DNA from 4 places in the Paenibacillus sp. FSL K6-0108 genome. Region 1 is predicted to be linked to each of the others. Evidence: riboswitches for the same ligand, from Rfam matches in the RefSeq annotation. Region 1 holds a riboswitch; each other region holds the start of a gene.

Region 1 (4,193 bases):
CTGCCATTGCTTGAGCTGGAGAAAGAAATGATGTCCATCACCGATCAGATGGCAGACGCCGATGCAGATAAGCTCGAATCGTTGCTGGAAGAAATGGGTGACATTCAGGAACAATTGGAGCAAGGTGATTTTTATCTGATTGATGTGAAAGTAGAAGAGATGGCAAATGGTCTTGGCTTGTCCGCCATCGGTCTGGATCGTGACGTGGCCGCGCTTAGTGGTGGTCAGCGTACAAAGGTATTGCTTGCCAAGCTTTTACTGGAGAAACCTACAGCACTTCTGCTGGATGAGCCGACGAACTACCTTGATGTAGAACACATTGAATGGCTGACACGTTACCTGAAGGATTATCCGTATGCGTTTATTCTGATTTCGCATGATACGGAGTTTATGAATGAGGTCGTTAACGTTATTTATCATTTGGAATTTGCCAAATTGACGCGTTATTCAGCGAACTATAACAAATTCCTTGAAATGGCCGACATGAATAAGGCGCAGCATATTGATGCTTATGAGAAACAGCAGGAATATATCAAGAAGCAGGAAGATTTCATTCAGCGGAACAAAGCCCGCGCTTCCACTTCCGGTCGTGCCAAGAGCCGTGAAAAGCAGCTCGGCAAGATTGAACGGATTGATCGTCCAGACGAAGCGGCCAAACCCACATTCAAATTCAAGGATGCCCGGGCGAGTAGTAAAACCGTCTTTGAGGGCATTGATTTTGAAATAGGGTATACGTATGCCTTATTGCCCAAAATGACGATGACGATTGAGCGTGGTGAGAAAATTGCCATTGTTGGCTGTAACGGTGTAGGTAAATCCACACTGCTCAAAACTATTTTGGGTAAAATCCCGCCAATCAGCGGAAAGACCTTCTTGGGTGACTATTTGGAAACAGCCTATTTCGAACAGGAAGTACGTGCAGGTAATATTACCCCAATTGAAGATGTGTGGAATGAATTTTCTCATCTGACACAGAATGAAGTTCGAGGCCATCTTGCACGCTGCGGATTGAAAAATGAGCATATCACCCGTCCACTTAACGCACTTAGTGGTGGTGAACAAGCTAAAGTTCGTTTGTGTAAACTTCTGATGCGTGAAAGCAATTGGATATTGTTCGATGAGCCTACAAACCATTTGGATGTGACGGCCAAGGCGGAACTGAAACGTGCCTTGCAAGAATTCAAGGGTACCGTACTGCTCGTATCCCATGAACCTGAATTCTATGAAGGTTGGGTTACCAAAACGTGGGATGTTGAAGCTTGGTCTGAGAAACAATAGTTTCTTTGAGCTATTCTTCCCACAAGTACACCAACTTCGAAAACCATATTTCCTTTTACTAGGGATATGAATGAATATAATAAAAGTACGGTGACAAAAAATGGAGTCTATGGTAACATAGGCTTCAGCTTCATATGAACACTAGGGGGGCCGCACGACGCGGCTGAGATGGAAGAATGCGATTCCGGACCCTTTGCACCTGATCTGGATCATACCAGCGTAGGGAAGTGGCGCGTTTTCAGCTAATGACAAAGGGTGTTATCGATGATTTTGCGATATTGCCTGCAAGATGAATCATGCGGTTTCCAGGTATACTACGTTGCGACTATGGATGGTTTCATAGTGGGTTATGCGTTATGTATAGAGTAATTGCATGCAACAGTCATTTAGTTGATTCATGAATTTTAAATTCGTGGCCACTCCCTACGGGAGTGGCTTTTTTTGTTGTTTTAGATCGGCTTAAATCATGCAAGAGGAGGGTGAACAGGACGGCAAACTTCCACAAACATGTAAAAACACAATCATTCGAACTGCATGTGGTTTCATCAGGTACAGGAGATAGGGACTCTTTCCTGAATACAGCTAAGGATATTTGGAGGTGGGTCGATTATATCCACATTCGGGAAAAAAAGCTGAACCCTGAGCAGCAGATGGATTGGGCACAAAATTTAAAAACACAAGGTGTTCCATCTAATCGAATTGTTATGAACGGCCTAGATCAGCTGGATCAACATGCTTTGTTTGGTGGTGTGCATTGGGGTCAAGCAGTTATTCGCCGCTATGATAAGGATGTGTTGAGGATAGTCGATCGGCCCCGCTTAGGGATATCGGTTCATTCGCTGGAAGAAGCAAAAGTTGCTGAAGAACGTGGTGCGGACTATCTCTTCTATGGGCATGTCTATCATTCAAGTAGTAAACCAAATTGTGAACCTAGAGGGCTTAGTGCATTGGCTGAGGTGTGCTCCAATGTTTCGATTCCGGTGATCGCGATTGGCGGGATTGGACCTGAGCATATTGCTGCCATTCGGACTGCTGGTGCCAGAGGAGCGGCTGTGATTTCAACGATTTGGACGAACGATAGGCCAGAACTGGCCGCAGCTTCATTGCGGCAGGCGATCGTGTATTCAGAGTAGTACGCCGAATCAAGGAGATGAGATCATGAGTGAGGAAGCAAAAAATAGAAGTGGGAATCGTTCAAATTTTCATCCAGGAACGGTACCCATGAGAAAAGCTGGAACCGAAATTCGAGGAAAACTGCATGCAGAAACCATTATTGTAGGCGGAGGAGTTATCGGATGTGCCATCGCATGTGAACTCGCAACCCGAGGCCATGACGTTCTTCTGGTTGAGCGTGCGCGAATTGCCGGGGGAACTTCCAGCGCAGCCGCCGGAATGCTTGCTGCTGACAGTGAGGAATTCACTCATGCTGTGATGGCGAAGCTTGCACGGCAAAGCAAAGCGCTGCTTCATGAGCAAAAGGAACGAATCAGTTCGCTTAGCGGAGTAGATATGGGGCTGCAACAGAGTGGTTTTATTACTCCTTTTCGTTCATACAGTGAGGTCAGCGATTACAAAAATAGCCGATCTTCGAATTTCTCTGAAAAACCCATTTGGTGGGATCGTGTCGCTGTTCAACAGGAAGCGTCATGGTTGAACAGGAATACGTACGGTGCATATTACAGACCTTCCGAGAGCGAAGTTCTTCCTGTCCATCTAACTCAGGCTTATGTCAGATCGGCCCAAGCCATGGGAGCAAGGGTGGTGGAAGGTGTTCAGGATGTCCGCTTGCATACGGATTTCAACGGAGTGCAGGGAATCAAGACTTCAATAGGAACGATGACATCGAAGAATGTCATTGTTGCAACAGGGTTACATGGAGATGAGTTGATGAAACAAGTGGACATTGGTTTACCTGTTTTGCCTGTGAAGGGTGAAATTGCAGCGGTGCAGTTCTCACCCCATCATGTTGGTTTCAGACCTGACAAAACGGTCTATGCAGAGGATATATATATTGTGCCCAAAGCCAATGGAGAAGTGTGGCTCGGTGCAACCAGCCTTCCTGGAAAAACAGATACAAAAGTCTCAGTTCAAGGCATTCAGAAATTGCTTACTGCTGCGACAAGCTGGGTACCTGGCATGAAGGAAGCGCATTTTCTTCGGGCATGGGCAGGAGTTAGACCTTCGACCCCGGATGGATTGCCCTATATAGGGGCTTGTGATAGTATTCCCGGCTTATTCGCTGCTTTTGGACACTATCGTAATGGCATACTGCTTAGTGCGATTACGGGCAGCTTAATGGCTGATTTGATCTACGGTAAAACTTCTGAAGAGTTGGGAATTCAGGATCTTAGTCCAAATCGTATGAACCGAAAGGAGATACTCAGTGAATATCATTGTCAACGGACAAACCATGCAAATTGAAGATAGCATAGATCGTGTGGACAAATTGCTCCAATCATTTAATTTGCAAGTTAAAACCGTCGTGGTTGAATTGAATCGGCAAATTTTAACACGTGAATATCATGAGACAACGGCAATAAAAGACGGAGATCGAATTGAAATTGTACATTTTGTGGGAGGCGGTTGAACTATGTTGAGGATTGGAAATTATACATTTGAGTCCAGATTGCTTTTGGGTACAGGCAAATTTTCGGACTTGGAAGTGCAAAGCCAGGCGGTTGAAGCTTCAGGTACGGAAGTATTAACATTTGCAGTTCGGCGTTTGAATCTGGAGGATCGGAACAAACAGCATTTTCTGGACACATTGGACTTAAAAAGGTATACGCTGCTTCCCAATACAGCTGGTGCTTCAACGGCAGAGGAAGCTGTGCGAATTGCTGAACTTGCTCGGGCTTCGGGTCTTTGTGATATGATAAAAGTGGAAGTCATCGGCGATGGAATCACTTTGCTGCCTG
Region 2 (4,193 bases), 3.5 Mb from region 1:
CTACAGCCACCGGGAAGAAGCAGACCAGGATGATGGTAATCAATTTGGGCAGCAGCCCAAATCCGAACCAGATCAGCAAGAGCGGAGCAAGCGCAATGGTCGGTATATTTTGACTAAGGATAAGTAATGGATAGAGTGCAGATTTCAAAAATGGAATCAAATGCAGCACCATCGCAATCAGTAATCCCACAAGTGTACCTGCTGCAAATCCGATCAAGGTCAGCTGGATGGTTGCCCATGCATGCATGCCAAGCCGCTCGGCCTGAGACGCTGCTTCATGGGCGATGTCCGAAGGCGCAGGTAGCATCCATTTCTCAATATGGAACAGGGAGACGGCTCCCTGCCATACCGCTATAAAGAGAATAACCGCCACAAAGGGCGGCCATACGCTTTTCCAATAGGCAGGCATTAGCGATATTTCTCCGTCAGGGTGTCCATGCTGAAGCCGCTTGGGCTATGGGCGATCTTGATCTGTGAGATAATGCTTGGGCTGCCGGCTTCCACAAGAACTTCATGCATTTTGCGGACAACCTCCAGCAGCTCGTCCAGTTCTCCCTCCATCGTGGTATCCAGTGGGTTAACCTGATATTTCAAGCCGGACTGCTGAATAACTTCAATGGCACGATCAACATAAGGATAGGAATTTTCGCCATTTGGTGTTTTGGGAATGACTTGAATGCTGAGTAGTGTACTTGCCATGAAAGATCACTTTTCCTTTCGGGTTAAATTGCATGAGTTAAACCAGCTTTACACTTGACCACTCCGATTGCAGTACCCTCTTCCGATCGCTGTTATCCCCGAATTTTTTTGATTTCATTTTCCGCAAGGGGAAAATCCGGGGATAAAGGCGACCACTTCGTTTCTTCAGATGGGTTCTGCACTCTTCGTTCTGGTGTAAAAAAAGTTAAACTTAAAAAAATTTTATTGGGGTAGAAATTCATTTGTATACGCTTTGGACACATCGACCTGCTCATCGAGCAGTTTTTTGCTAAACATCCAATCCGTGTAATTCTGCCATACTTCCTGCTTTTGCTCACCCCAGCGCGGCGCGTCATCCTGATATTTTGGACTCAGCCACTTTTGGCTTGCAAGTACAAGATCCTTGTCCAGATCCGGTACGGCCTTGATCAAAATGTTGGCAGCGTCTTCGGGATGTTCAATTGCATATTGATATCCTTCGGAAGTCGCTTTCAGGAACGCTTTAACCAGCTCGGGATCATTCTGAATCGTCTTTTCATTGGTAACGAGTACAGGTGTGTAGTAGTCCAGTGCCTCGGAATAATCCTTCACATACAGCATGTCGATCGGTTCGCCGCGCAGTTCGGCTTCAATACCCGTCCACGCGTAGAAAATCCACGCAAAGTCGATATCACGTTTCACAGCGGTGAAAAAGTCTGCATCGCCCATGCTGATATTTTTTACTTTGGATACATTGGCGCCTTCGCCTTCCATAATGGACTGCATCACAGCTTCTTCTACCGGGGAGCCCCATCCACCATAAGTTTTACCTTCAAAATCTTTGGGAGACTTGATGTTCCGATCCACCGGAGCGGCAAATCCGGACGTATTATGCTGAATGACTGCAGCGATGGACACGAGCGGTACGCCCTGTGTGCGGGCCTGGGTTACACTCTCCTGATAACTTACGCCAAAAGGCACTTCGTTCGAAGCCACCATCGTATCGGCGCCTCCGGCACCTGGCTGTACAATCTCTACATTTAAGCCTTCGGCTTTATAAAAACCTTGATCCACGGCCGCATACAAGCCGGTATGATTCGTATTTGGTGTCCAGTCCAGCACCACTTTAATGTCCTTGAGGGCTGCGTTGTCACCTTCACTGCTGTTTTTGGTGTTGCTGCTGCTGTTCTCTCCTGAAGGTGCAGCTTCTTTGCTGCCACATGCGGTAACAGCCACTAGTAGTACGCACAAGAGCAGTAGGCCCATCATTTTACGCCATCTCATCTTCTTTTCTCTCCTTCATGTTGTCCGGCCGGTGGCACGGGGTACTCCTTGGCTTCATATCCAAGCTTCTTGCATAAATCGACAGATTTATACCAGCTATGATCCGGATGACGTCACTTTTTTAGCTCTCTGGCTATCTAAAAGAACATTAAAAAAGCGCCCCGTTAATCCGGGACGCGTGCAGGCGTTAGAGATGTGGCACTCAGCAAAGAGGCTGGGCTGGGCCAATTCGATATACTCCGATTCCTACGCTGGCATGATCCAGATCAGGTTTAAGGGTCAGTATCTTGGTGGGATACACTCTCAGCCGGCCAATTCCGACTCCCCTGGGAAACTATGAAGTTACGGGCATTACTAGGTGTAATTATAGGATAGAGGCGGATGCATGTCCAGTCAGGAAATGGCTTAACGCTGGAAGAACTCAATCCATTCCTTCTCGGGTCCATAGATGAAGAAATAACGGTAACCGTTAGGCAGTGTAATCATCTCTCCATCAATAAATTCGGCTTCGGTTGCCTTAATGCGCTCATACTCGGATTCAAGGTCATCGACATGGATGGCAAAATGGTGCACCGTTCCTTCGGAAGGCAGCTTGTCGCTGTATCCCTGAATCAACTCAATCTCGGTCTCATCGCTTCCGTTGAAGCCGAGAAAGGCGAGCTGAATGACGCCGTTGGTATGGGTTACCCGGTCTTTTAATTCAAGACCAACAATCTCTGTGTAGAAACGCAGCGTGGTCTCCAGATCACGAACCGCAATGCCGACGTGGTCAATGCGCTTTTGAAAACTCATAATCAAAATCCTCCTTATATGTAGTGAATCTTTCTATTATTTTAGGGATATCATAGGGCTGTACTACGGGGTTGTCAAACAGGATTTTGATTTGGAAAAATTATAATTGTTCACATAATGTTCACTTATGTGGAGGGGTTCGTCATCTCTATAATTACGAAGGTAAACAGAGAGGATGAGAGAATTGCCAACAACGAAAAAAGAACAGATTGTTTTTGGAATGATGATGTGCACAGGGATGGTTATCGTCATGATGACCTTCAATTTATGGCACAATGGGTTATTGAACAAGATGCCCGCACTTGAAATACTGCTGCAGTTCATATTGTGCTTTATCATTGCGTTCCTGGTGGAGTCCTTCATTGTTGGACCTGTAGCGAGAAAAATTGTATTTTCCTTACCTTTTGACAAGTCCAACAAAATCTTGGGCGTGCTTGCTATGTCATTTTTCATGGTCATTGGGATGGTTCTGATCATGTCCTTGTACGGAATGATTTCCGCTTATCTTGCGAATCAGTTAAATGGAGCATCGGTACTAAGTACGTATCTTCATACGATTGCTCGTAATTTCAGCCTGGCGCTTCCTTACCAAATTATTATTCTGGGACCACTCGTTCGATATGTATTCGGTAAATTCATTAAGGATAAAGGGCGTGTGGTCCCTACAGCCTAAATAACGGGAGTCCCGATTCAGAGCACCTGAAAGTATTTCCTGGGCAATCTTGTGCAAATAAATAGATCGTATGATCACCTTCAATGAAAGGTGATCTGAGGCAAAGGTAGGACACTTTCTACCATGATTACAGCGCTAACGAATCGAGAACATCTTATTAGGCCGGTTTATAAGGAATGAAAAATCTAACGAATCTCAGCGGCGTTATTATGCTAAGAAACTGCAACGAGACCTTGATTTGGAGCTAATTATCTAGAATAACGTCTCTAGGATTCGTTAGATTTCAAACATGCAGAAATGGAGATGAATAGCGTGTAGCAGGTTCGTTAGAACAGAATAACGCTACAACAAAATGTCCACCACCAATTCATGGCGGTGGACATCTCAATCTCTATAATAGGTATTCTATTTCTGATTCTAATTCTCAGGTCTGCCTCGACACATAACTGTTAAGTCACTGTATCGACCACATGTTTGTTCTGCCATTGATAGGCGATCACGCTGATCATCAGCAGACCAACTGCAAAAATGGCAAGCATCCATGCGGACTGGTTAACCTCCAGATGGTCCAGACTCCAGCCTGTAACCAAAGGCAGAATGGCACCGCCAACACCACCTGATGCAATCAGGATACTCGGTGTCGATTCTTCGGTTCCAGGCATCATTTTGCTGGCGAAGACGAGGGCAATAGAGAACACGCCAGATAGTGCAAGTCCGAGCAATAAAATGATCAGAAATGCCGACCAAATCTGGTTGGTCAAAGGAA
Region 3 (4,193 bases), 3.5 Mb from region 1:
CTGACCCTCATCGTAGCCGAGACGGTTGCAGCGGATGCGGGGATTGGATACATGGCAATGAACGCGCGGGAATTCATGCAGATGGACGTCATCGTCTTAAGCATTCTGCTATATGCTCTGCTGGGCAAGTTGTCCGATACCATCGCCAAATGGCTGGAACGGCGCTGGCTGCGCTGGAACCCGGCTCTATCCCGCAAGTAAAGCCAAAGGAGCGTGAATTAATCCATGAGCACAAGTCAGATCAGCCCTTTTCTTCAAGTAGATAGGGTTCAGAAATCGTATGATCAGCGGATGATTCTATCCGACATCAATGTCAATGTAAGACAAGGGGAATTTGTAGCCATCGTTGGACGAAGCGGTTGTGGCAAAAGCACGTTGCTGCGTCTGATCGCTGGGCTGGAATCCCCCTCTTCCGGAAGCGTTATGCTGGGTAACAGAAAGCTTGGCAGTACAGCACCCGAGACACGGTTTCTGTTTCAGGAAGCCCGGCTGCTGCCTTGGAAATCCGTGCTCGACAATGTACGACTGGGCATCCCCGACAAGAACAAGGAAGATGCACGCCAGTCGCTTCGCAATGTAGGACTTGAAGAGCGTGAAGGTGATTGGCCGGGGGTATTATCTGGCGGACAAAAACAACGTGTCGCCTTGGCACGGGCACTCGCTAGTCATCCACGCTTACTGCTGCTGGATGAACCGCTGGGTGCATTGGATGCATTAACCCGAATTGAGATGCAGCAATTAATCGAACGTTTGTGGGTAGAAGAAGATCTGACCGTCATTCTGGTCACGCATGATGTCAGCGAGGCGGTTGCGCTGGCAGATAGGGTGCTGTTAATCGAAGATGGTCATATAACGATGGATACCCGAATTACACTGGAGCGGCCACGCGTTCGGGACAGCGGGTTTGCTCATTTTGAAAACCTGATTCTGAATCGCTTGTTGACTCCTCCACAAGAGACACCACAGCAGATTGCCCAGAAACAGATATCATTCTCGATCTAATTCCACTGGAAAGAAGGCATGATTATGCAATCCCTCTCACCCGTACCCTCTCCTCCTGTTAAAGACCTGTTAAATCGAATCCCAGCTTATACGCCTGCCAAATCCATGGAACAGATCCGGCGGGAGTTGGGACTGGAAAGTGTCGATCGACTCGCAGCAAACGAGAATCCGTTTGGTTCCTCTCCCCTGGCAGCGGAAGCGGTCAGATCGCTGAGTTCCGATCTCTTGGCTCAATACCCCGACGGTTCCAGCCAACTGCTGCGTGACAAACTTGCGGAACGTCTGGGGGTGCGTACCTCCCAACTGGTATTTGGCAGTGGATCATTCGAGCTCCTCACCCTTACCGCCCAAGCTTATCTTAATCCCGGCGAGGAATCACTCATTCCGGTGCCCTCCTTTAACTGGTATAAGGGCGCTACGCTGCTGGCAGGCGGGGTCATTCATGAAGTGCCTTTGGTCAACCATTCACTGGACCTGGAGCAATTCCGGCAACGGATTAATACTTCTACCCGAATCATCTGGCTGTGCAATCCGAATAATCCAACCGGAACCATTTTCACAGCAGAGGCCCTGCTTGGTTTACTCGAACATGTTCCCTCCCATGTCGTGGTTGTCCTGGACGAAGCGTATTATGAATTCGCAGAAAATGAAGATTATCCTGATACGGTTAAGCTGCTGGAGCAATATAATAATCTGATTATTTTGCGGACCTTCTCCAAAATATATGGACTGGCCGGCCTGCGAATCGGATATGGCATCGGGAATGAAAGCATCATTGAAGGCATTAATCGGGTCAAACTGCCCATCAGTCTGACAGCCACATCCCAAGCCGCTGCTTCGGCCAGCCTGGATGATCATGAATTTGTTTCTCACTGCCTGCACTACAATCGTCAAGGACGGGAAACGTTAATGCAGTCCTTTGATCAGTGGAAATTACCCTACATCCCTTCCGAAACCAATTTCATCATGGTTGATCTGTTGCAGGATAGTGGTCCGATTACCAAAGAATTGTTGAACAGAGGCATCTCTGTCCGCGGCGGTGCCGAATTCGGTATGCCTACCTGGCTTCGGATTACGATTGGCACACCTGAGCAGATTGCCCGTCTGATCGTTGAGCTTGATTCACTGTTACATTCAAACGATTAGAATAGGTTACTTTCCTAACTCTCATTACGCACACTTCTTTTAAGCCGCCCTCTTTACATTCTGCTTGCATGTGATATATGCTGAACACACAACTGCATATCTTAATCATTGCACTAGGGGAGCCTTGCGGCTGAGACGAATCGAATGATTCGGACCCTTTGAACCTGATCTGGATCATACCAGCGGAGGGAAGTGGAGCGGCCTTTCAGTAAGCGGATTTTTTCATGTTGATGATGAAATTTAATGTGAATTGAACTTACAGACCCACTCATTTCTCCGGAAATGGGTGGGTCTTTTTCGCATTCTTCGGGCAGATCAGAAGGTGTAATTAAAGATCACGCAGTTTGAAGTTTGAATAATAAAGGGGAACGGATCGAGATGGATAACGACATAACCATTCACAACATGAGCTACGCTTTCCCGGGAAAAAGGGATTCCCCCGTGCTCTCCAATGTGTCGATGCGTGTAGCCAAAGGCGAATTTGTCTCGCTCATCGGTTCCAGCGGCTCCGGTAAAAGCACCCTTTTCAAGCTGCTGGCAGGCCTGCTTGAGCCAACCCACGGAACCATTGAAATTCCCTGGGTTCAAGAAGGAAAGCGACTGGGGCAGGTTGCCTACATGCCGCAAAAGGACCTCCTATTATCCTGGAGAACCGTCATGGAGAATTGCATGCTCCCCGCTGAACTTGCTGCAGATCGGCAGGATAAGGTAAGGATTCGAGCGGACATTCTTGCTGGTCTCGACAGATTTGGCTTATCCGGCCACGTGCATGCATACCCGGACGAGCTGTCAGGTGGCATGCGCCAGCGTGTCGCGCTGCTTCGTACGTTGTTGACAGGTGGCGAACTCATGCTGCTGGATGAACCATTCGGCGCACTCGATGCCCTAACCAAACGGGAGATGCATCGCTGGCTGCTGGAGCTCTGGGAAGGTCTGGGCAAAACCGTGTTGTTCATCACACATGACATTGAAGAAGCCCTGCTGCTCAGTGATCGGATTATTCTGTTAACTCCGGTGGGCCAAGGCCAACAGCTGCAGGATCTGACGGTACCTTTGCCACGTCCAAGACATTCGGACATGATCTACGAACCGGCTCTCGTTCAGATGAGACGACGACTGGAGGAACAATTGCATGCGACACGGTAACTTGAGAGATAGCATGAAGCATAGCGTACGAGGTTGGCTTGCCCGTTATGGTCTGTTTCTTTTGCTCATGCTCTTGCTGCTTGTCATCTGGGAGTGGATTGTGCGTATGGGATGGGTGCCCTCCTTCATCATTCCAGCCCCGACGGCGATTGCCCGTTCGATGTATGAGCATCGCCACCTCCTGCTGGCCTTACATCTGCCCGCTACCTTGATGGAAATTGTCGTTGGTTTTGGCATGTCTATTGGTGCCGGAATTGCGCTTGCAACAGGCATGCATATGAACCGATCGATTGAAAAGGCCTTATATCCATTTGTTGTGATCAGTCAGACCATCCCGCTGATTGCCCTGTCTCCTGTCTTTATCCTGTGGTTTGGCTACACGCTGTGGAGCAAAGTCGCAGTGGTGTTCCTGATCGCATTTTTCCCGATTGTGGTGAGCACCTATGATGGTCTGCGCCAGGGTGATCCGGAGCAGCGTGAACTGCTGCTGACGATGGGCGCCAGCAAGTGGGATATTTTTCGCAAACTCCAGATTCCACTTGCCCTTCCCTCCTTCTTTTCGGGACTGAAAATGTCTGTGGTGTATTGTGTGGTCGGTGCAACGATCGGAGAATGGCTCGGTGGAAGCAAGGGCCTTGGTTACTTCAGCCGCAGAATGTCGAGCAATATGAACACGGATGCCATGTTCGCCGCCATTGTACTGTTATCCCTGCTCGGTATCGCCCTGTTTGTACTCATTGCTTGGATGGAGAAAAGATTCGGTACATCACGTCATGCAGGTAGAAGAAAAGCTGGATCATTTCCGGAGGCAGACCTACCAAAACAGACGTAGTGTGCATTGCCCAATCCACCTGCTATCGGCTGGAAACCTATTACAGCACAGCGTTATCCATATCTCC
Region 4 (4,193 bases), 3.5 Mb from region 1:
TTGCTTCCATCGCCACCGCCATACGCTGCGCACGGCGGATACTTTGTGCTAGTAATGGAATAGCATATCGTTTCAGTGTGCCGTATACATTCCAGCGTGAGCCGCGCTGCCTCGTTCCCCGAATGCGGATGGCATACCGCAGCGTCTGGAATTCATCCAGCAAAATCGGAATCATGCGCATAGCCGCAAGAAAGCTATAGGCATACTTAGGTGGGAGTCTCCACTGCTGCATGAGGGAATAAAAGAGCCGAACAGGTTTGGTCGTCAGGCCAAATAACAGTCCAGCTGCCGCCATACTTAGAGAACGAAACCCCAAATGTAACCCACGATAGAAGCTCTCTTCGGTAATATGAATCAATCCCCACTGAAACCAGGTGGTTTCCCCTTTACCAAACATGATCATCCCTGTGGAAGTTGATATAAATACCAGAATGAACGGAGACGCATACAGCAATAGTCTGGGCCATGGGTGACCTGTCCAGCCCAGCAATAACAGCATGATAACTGCCACATTCGCCATTACATTCAGATTGTGAACAAGAATGACGAAGACAAACAGCAATGTCAGGAAAATCATTTTCAACCCCGGATTCACCGCGTGAAGCCAGGTCTCACGATGAGGAAACGAGAGCTGCATCGGTTAACCTCCCCTCATCCACCGTCCAGATTCGGTTGCAATACCTGTTCACGATTTCACGATCATGCGTAACCATCACAATAGCGGTTCCTTCACGCCGCAACCGCTCCAGCTGTGATAACATGGCAAAGGTATTGCGCGCATCCTGTCCAAAGGTAGGTTCATCCAGTAACAAAATACGCTGTTCCCTTACCAGCGCTGATGTTACACTCAATCGGCGTTTCTGTCCCATCGACAATTGGTAGGGATGCCGCCCCGACAGGTCTGTCAATCCGAATTGCTCCAGCATATGATCGGTTCGCATACCTCTTTCTTCGGCAGTTAGCTTTCCGCTCAGCAAGGAAAATCCCACTTCATCACGGACTGAATTTGTCACGAATTGAAATTCAGGATTCTGGAATACAAAGGCAATGCGATCTGCAAGCTGCTCGGTTTTTCCGGCCGATTGTCCTTCCACAACATAATGGCCTGTCGTTTTCAGGATATTCATCATGGACAGTAATAATGAACTTTTACCTGCCCCGTTAGCCCCGACAATCCCCACCCAATCTCCGTGCCATACCTTGGCCTGCTCCACCTGAATGAACGGTGTTTTTCCGCGCCATCCGGTGAATTGCTGCATTTCCAAGGCTGGTTGGGGCAGCGCAGAAGCTCGCCCCTCCTTGTTATCCATACTTTCACTTTCAATAGCCCCATAACGAATAAACTCTCCTGTGACCAACATCTGTGCTTTCGTCTGTCCTCGTTCTTCCCAGACCCCCGGATACCAGATTCCGTATTCCCTAAGCATATTCCGCTCATCTGTAAACACCTGATTTGCCGGGCCATCTGCCACAATTTTTCCTTCAGGCGACAATACGATGATTCGGTCTACCCATTCGACAATTTCATTAATTTTATGTTCTACGATAATGAGTGTTTTGTCCTGTGCAATCTGTTTCACCGTTTCCCACACCTGAGAGGTTCCTTCATCATCCAACAGTGCCGTTGGTTCATCCAGGAAGAGTACGTCTGGCTCCATGGCCAGAATCGAAGCCATCGCAAGACGCTGCTTCATCCCCTGAGACATCGATTGAATGAGTGTACGATTATGTTCAAAAGATAACCCGACCTGTTCCAGGTATCGCTTGATAAGTTTAGGCATCTGCTCACGTGAAATATTTCGGTTTTCCAGTACAAAAGCAATCTCTTCATCCGTATATGACATACAGAACTGGGTATCCGGGTCTTGAAAAACAATACCCGGCTGCTCAGGTACCTGAATGTCATCACATTTCATCGGAATCTCCACAGACCGTGGAATCAGACCGCTCAGAATTTGCAGCAAAGTTGATTTGCCAGAGCCGCTTGGTCCAAGCAACAACACTTTCTCCCCTTGACGCACAGAGAGAGACAAGCCTTGGAACACCAAGGCCTTCTCTCCCGGGAACTTACATCTTAGATTCGTAACACCTACCGCTTGCACTTTCTCCACTTCATTCATCTAGTCCAGCGCCTCATAATCCTGCTTCGACACTGGTCTGAGGGATCGTGTTACACCTGTAAGCTCCAGCGCTTTGGCGAGATAATAGGCGAATACACCTGCAATCAGAATACTGCCAATGAAGCGGAATCCGATAAACAGTGTATAGTTCCAAGCCGAGAGGGAATCAATGTACCCGTACTGATAATCCAGTACAAGCGAAGCCGCCGCTGCACCAATAGCCGCAAGGCAGGTGACGAACAGATTGCTTTTCCGATACAGAAATGCGGCGAAGAAAATCTCTGCACCCAGCCCTTGCAGCAGCCCATATACCAGTGTGGACATGCCCCACTCACTTCCGAGAAAAGCACTCACCGTGGATGCCGCAACTTCTGCCAGAATGGCTACACCTGGCTTCCGAATGATTACAAAGGCAAAGGTGCCCGCCATAAACCACATGCCGTAAATCATCTGCTCCGCATGAACGCCGAATGGCTTCATCAGATCGTATGTAGGTCCCCATATTTTGTAGATCACCCCGAAGACCACTGCAATCACAATCGTTACCAAAATATCGGTTAACTTCAATCTGTTGCTACCCACTGCTGTTGACATGTTCTCAACTTCCTTCCTCTGTTTCCCTTGATTTAAAATAAATAATAAAACAAACAAAAAAGCCTCCCCGGTTCCCAGGCAGGCCATACGCACAGTTTACAATTCTCACGATGCTACGCATTAGGCAGATATAGAGAAAGGAGACAACAAACGACACCATCCCCGTTACATCAGAAAAATCCCGCTGCACCCAAGAAACGCTGACATTTATGTTCTATCCCTTATCACTTACCATTGCACATCGCAAATTCATGTTCTCTACGCTGGCATTACCCAGATCAGATATACGGTCAGCGGCACAAGGCCGCTCTCTCAGCCCAACTTCATTGAGCTCCCGGTTCACTTATTTCATTGCTTCTACTTTACAACACATGGGTATTTGTGACAATCCCGGAAAAATCATTACGCTGTATTTTGGGTAAATGAAAGAAGACATCCTATGGTGTACTTTACAATACTATGCAACATTTGGATCAAATAGTCCGTTTGGTATACAAGAAGGGAGATTGATAATGATGAAACAAACCAATACTGCCTGGCAGCAAAAAAAGTGGAAAATGATCCTTGTCGCTTCGATTCTCACTGCGGGTACGGCACCTGCACTGCTGTCATCCACTGTGGCGGAAGCAGCAACAACACACAAACCGACAGCCTATATTAACAATGTACAAGCTCAATATGATGTGGTTATAAAGCAGGGTATAACGTACGTAGCATTGACTGAACTTCAATTCCTCGGGGACTATACGTTTGGCTACAATAACAAAACCAAACAGGTTAGCATCAGCACAGGCAGCGACAAATATGTTCTTATACCCAACAGCAAAACAATGAAGAAAAACGGTCAGAATGCGACGTTGTCGACCGCTCCCATTCTGGTGAATGGCAAAGCCATGCTTCCGCTCCGTGCCATCGGCGAAGCCTTTGGGGCACAGGTTCGCTGGAACCAGACGGCCAAGGAAGCCTATATCTACACCACGAATGCTGCGGTGGTCAAAGACTACAGTAGTGCTGATCTGACTGTGGCGCGTGAAGCTGCGCTTCATTTGCCACGCTTCTCTGAACTGGGACAAGCACGCCTGGAGATTCGCAACCCTTTGGGTCCAGTGGATTCATCCATTCAATACATTTTTGAACAAGGCAAAAAGGAAAGTTTCTTCATTGTTGAAGATAACGATCTGATCAGTTATTACACCATTAAAAATGAAAACGCCCTGCTGAAATGGCAGGCTAATATCGGTAAAGATGCCGGAACCATCGGTGATCTGTTTTTTATCAAAACCAAACCCGTTGCTGAAGCAGGGACTCGCCCTTCCGTAAAGGGTCAAACACTCGTATCATTTAAGTATTCTCGTATGCTTGAAGAGACTGCCTACGAGATCATGAACAATTCTGGCTCTATCCATGCGGGTTCCATTACCCCTGAGAAAGGTAAAGTGATCGTTGAAGTTCCGGAAGAACAGTAAATTGGATGGCCAC

Evidence for each region. A riboswitch is a leader RNA that binds a small molecule or an ion and turns the genes downstream of it on or off. The one in region 1 is predicted to bind thiamine pyrophosphate.
Region 2: another riboswitch for thiamine pyrophosphate. It lies ahead of MHB49_RS02620 (ABC transporter substrate-binding protein); the one in region 1 lies ahead of MHB49_RS20760 (thiamine phosphate synthase).
Region 3: another riboswitch for thiamine pyrophosphate. It lies ahead of MHB49_RS05115 (ABC transporter ATP-binding protein); the one in region 1 lies ahead of MHB49_RS20760 (thiamine phosphate synthase).
Region 4: another riboswitch for thiamine pyrophosphate. It lies ahead of MHB49_RS05165 (ECF transporter S component); the one in region 1 lies ahead of MHB49_RS20760 (thiamine phosphate synthase).

What each region holds. Positions count from the first base shown of each region.
Region 1 is NZ_CP150288.1:4,623,368-4,627,560, reverse strand. Features, by position in the region: gene MHB49_RS20765 (ABC-F family ATP-binding cassette domain-containing protein) at 1-1,278, shown strand, start outside; TPP riboswitch at 1,412-1,521, shown strand; gene MHB49_RS20760 (thiamine phosphate synthase) at 1,758-2,411, shown strand; gene thiO (glycine oxidase ThiO) at 2,437-3,699, shown strand; gene thiS (sulfur carrier protein ThiS) at 3,662-3,865, shown strand; gene MHB49_RS20745 (thiazole synthase) at 3,869-4,193, shown strand, end outside.
Region 2 is NZ_CP150288.1:523,572-527,764, forward strand. Features, by position in the region: gene MHB49_RS02610 (ABC transporter permease) at 1-409, opposite strand, end outside; gene MHB49_RS02615 (MTH1187 family thiamine-binding protein) at 409-699, opposite strand; gene MHB49_RS02620 (ABC transporter substrate-binding protein) at 922-1,962, opposite strand; TPP riboswitch at 2,188-2,300, opposite strand; gene MHB49_RS02625 (VOC family protein) at 2,368-2,754, opposite strand; gene MHB49_RS02630 (hypothetical protein) at 2,939-3,427, shown strand; gene MHB49_RS02635 (MFS transporter) at 3,877-4,193, opposite strand, start outside.
Region 3 is NZ_CP150288.1:1,074,856-1,079,048, reverse strand. Features, by position in the region: gene MHB49_RS05130 (ABC transporter permease subunit) at 1-201, shown strand, start outside; gene MHB49_RS05125 (ATP-binding cassette domain-containing protein) at 226-1,002, shown strand; gene hisC (histidinol-phosphate transaminase) at 1,021-2,148, shown strand; TPP riboswitch at 2,254-2,356, shown strand; gene MHB49_RS05115 (ABC transporter ATP-binding protein) at 2,527-3,294, shown strand; gene MHB49_RS05110 (ABC transporter permease) at 3,281-4,126, shown strand.
Region 4 is NZ_CP150288.1:1,085,049-1,089,241, reverse strand. Features, by position in the region: gene MHB49_RS05175 (energy-coupling factor transporter transmembrane component T family protein) at 1-637, opposite strand, end outside; gene MHB49_RS05170 (ABC transporter ATP-binding protein) at 612-2,120, opposite strand; gene MHB49_RS05165 (ECF transporter S component) at 2,121-2,714, opposite strand; TPP riboswitch at 2,953-3,063, opposite strand; gene MHB49_RS05160 (copper amine oxidase N-terminal domain-containing protein) at 3,227-4,180, shown strand.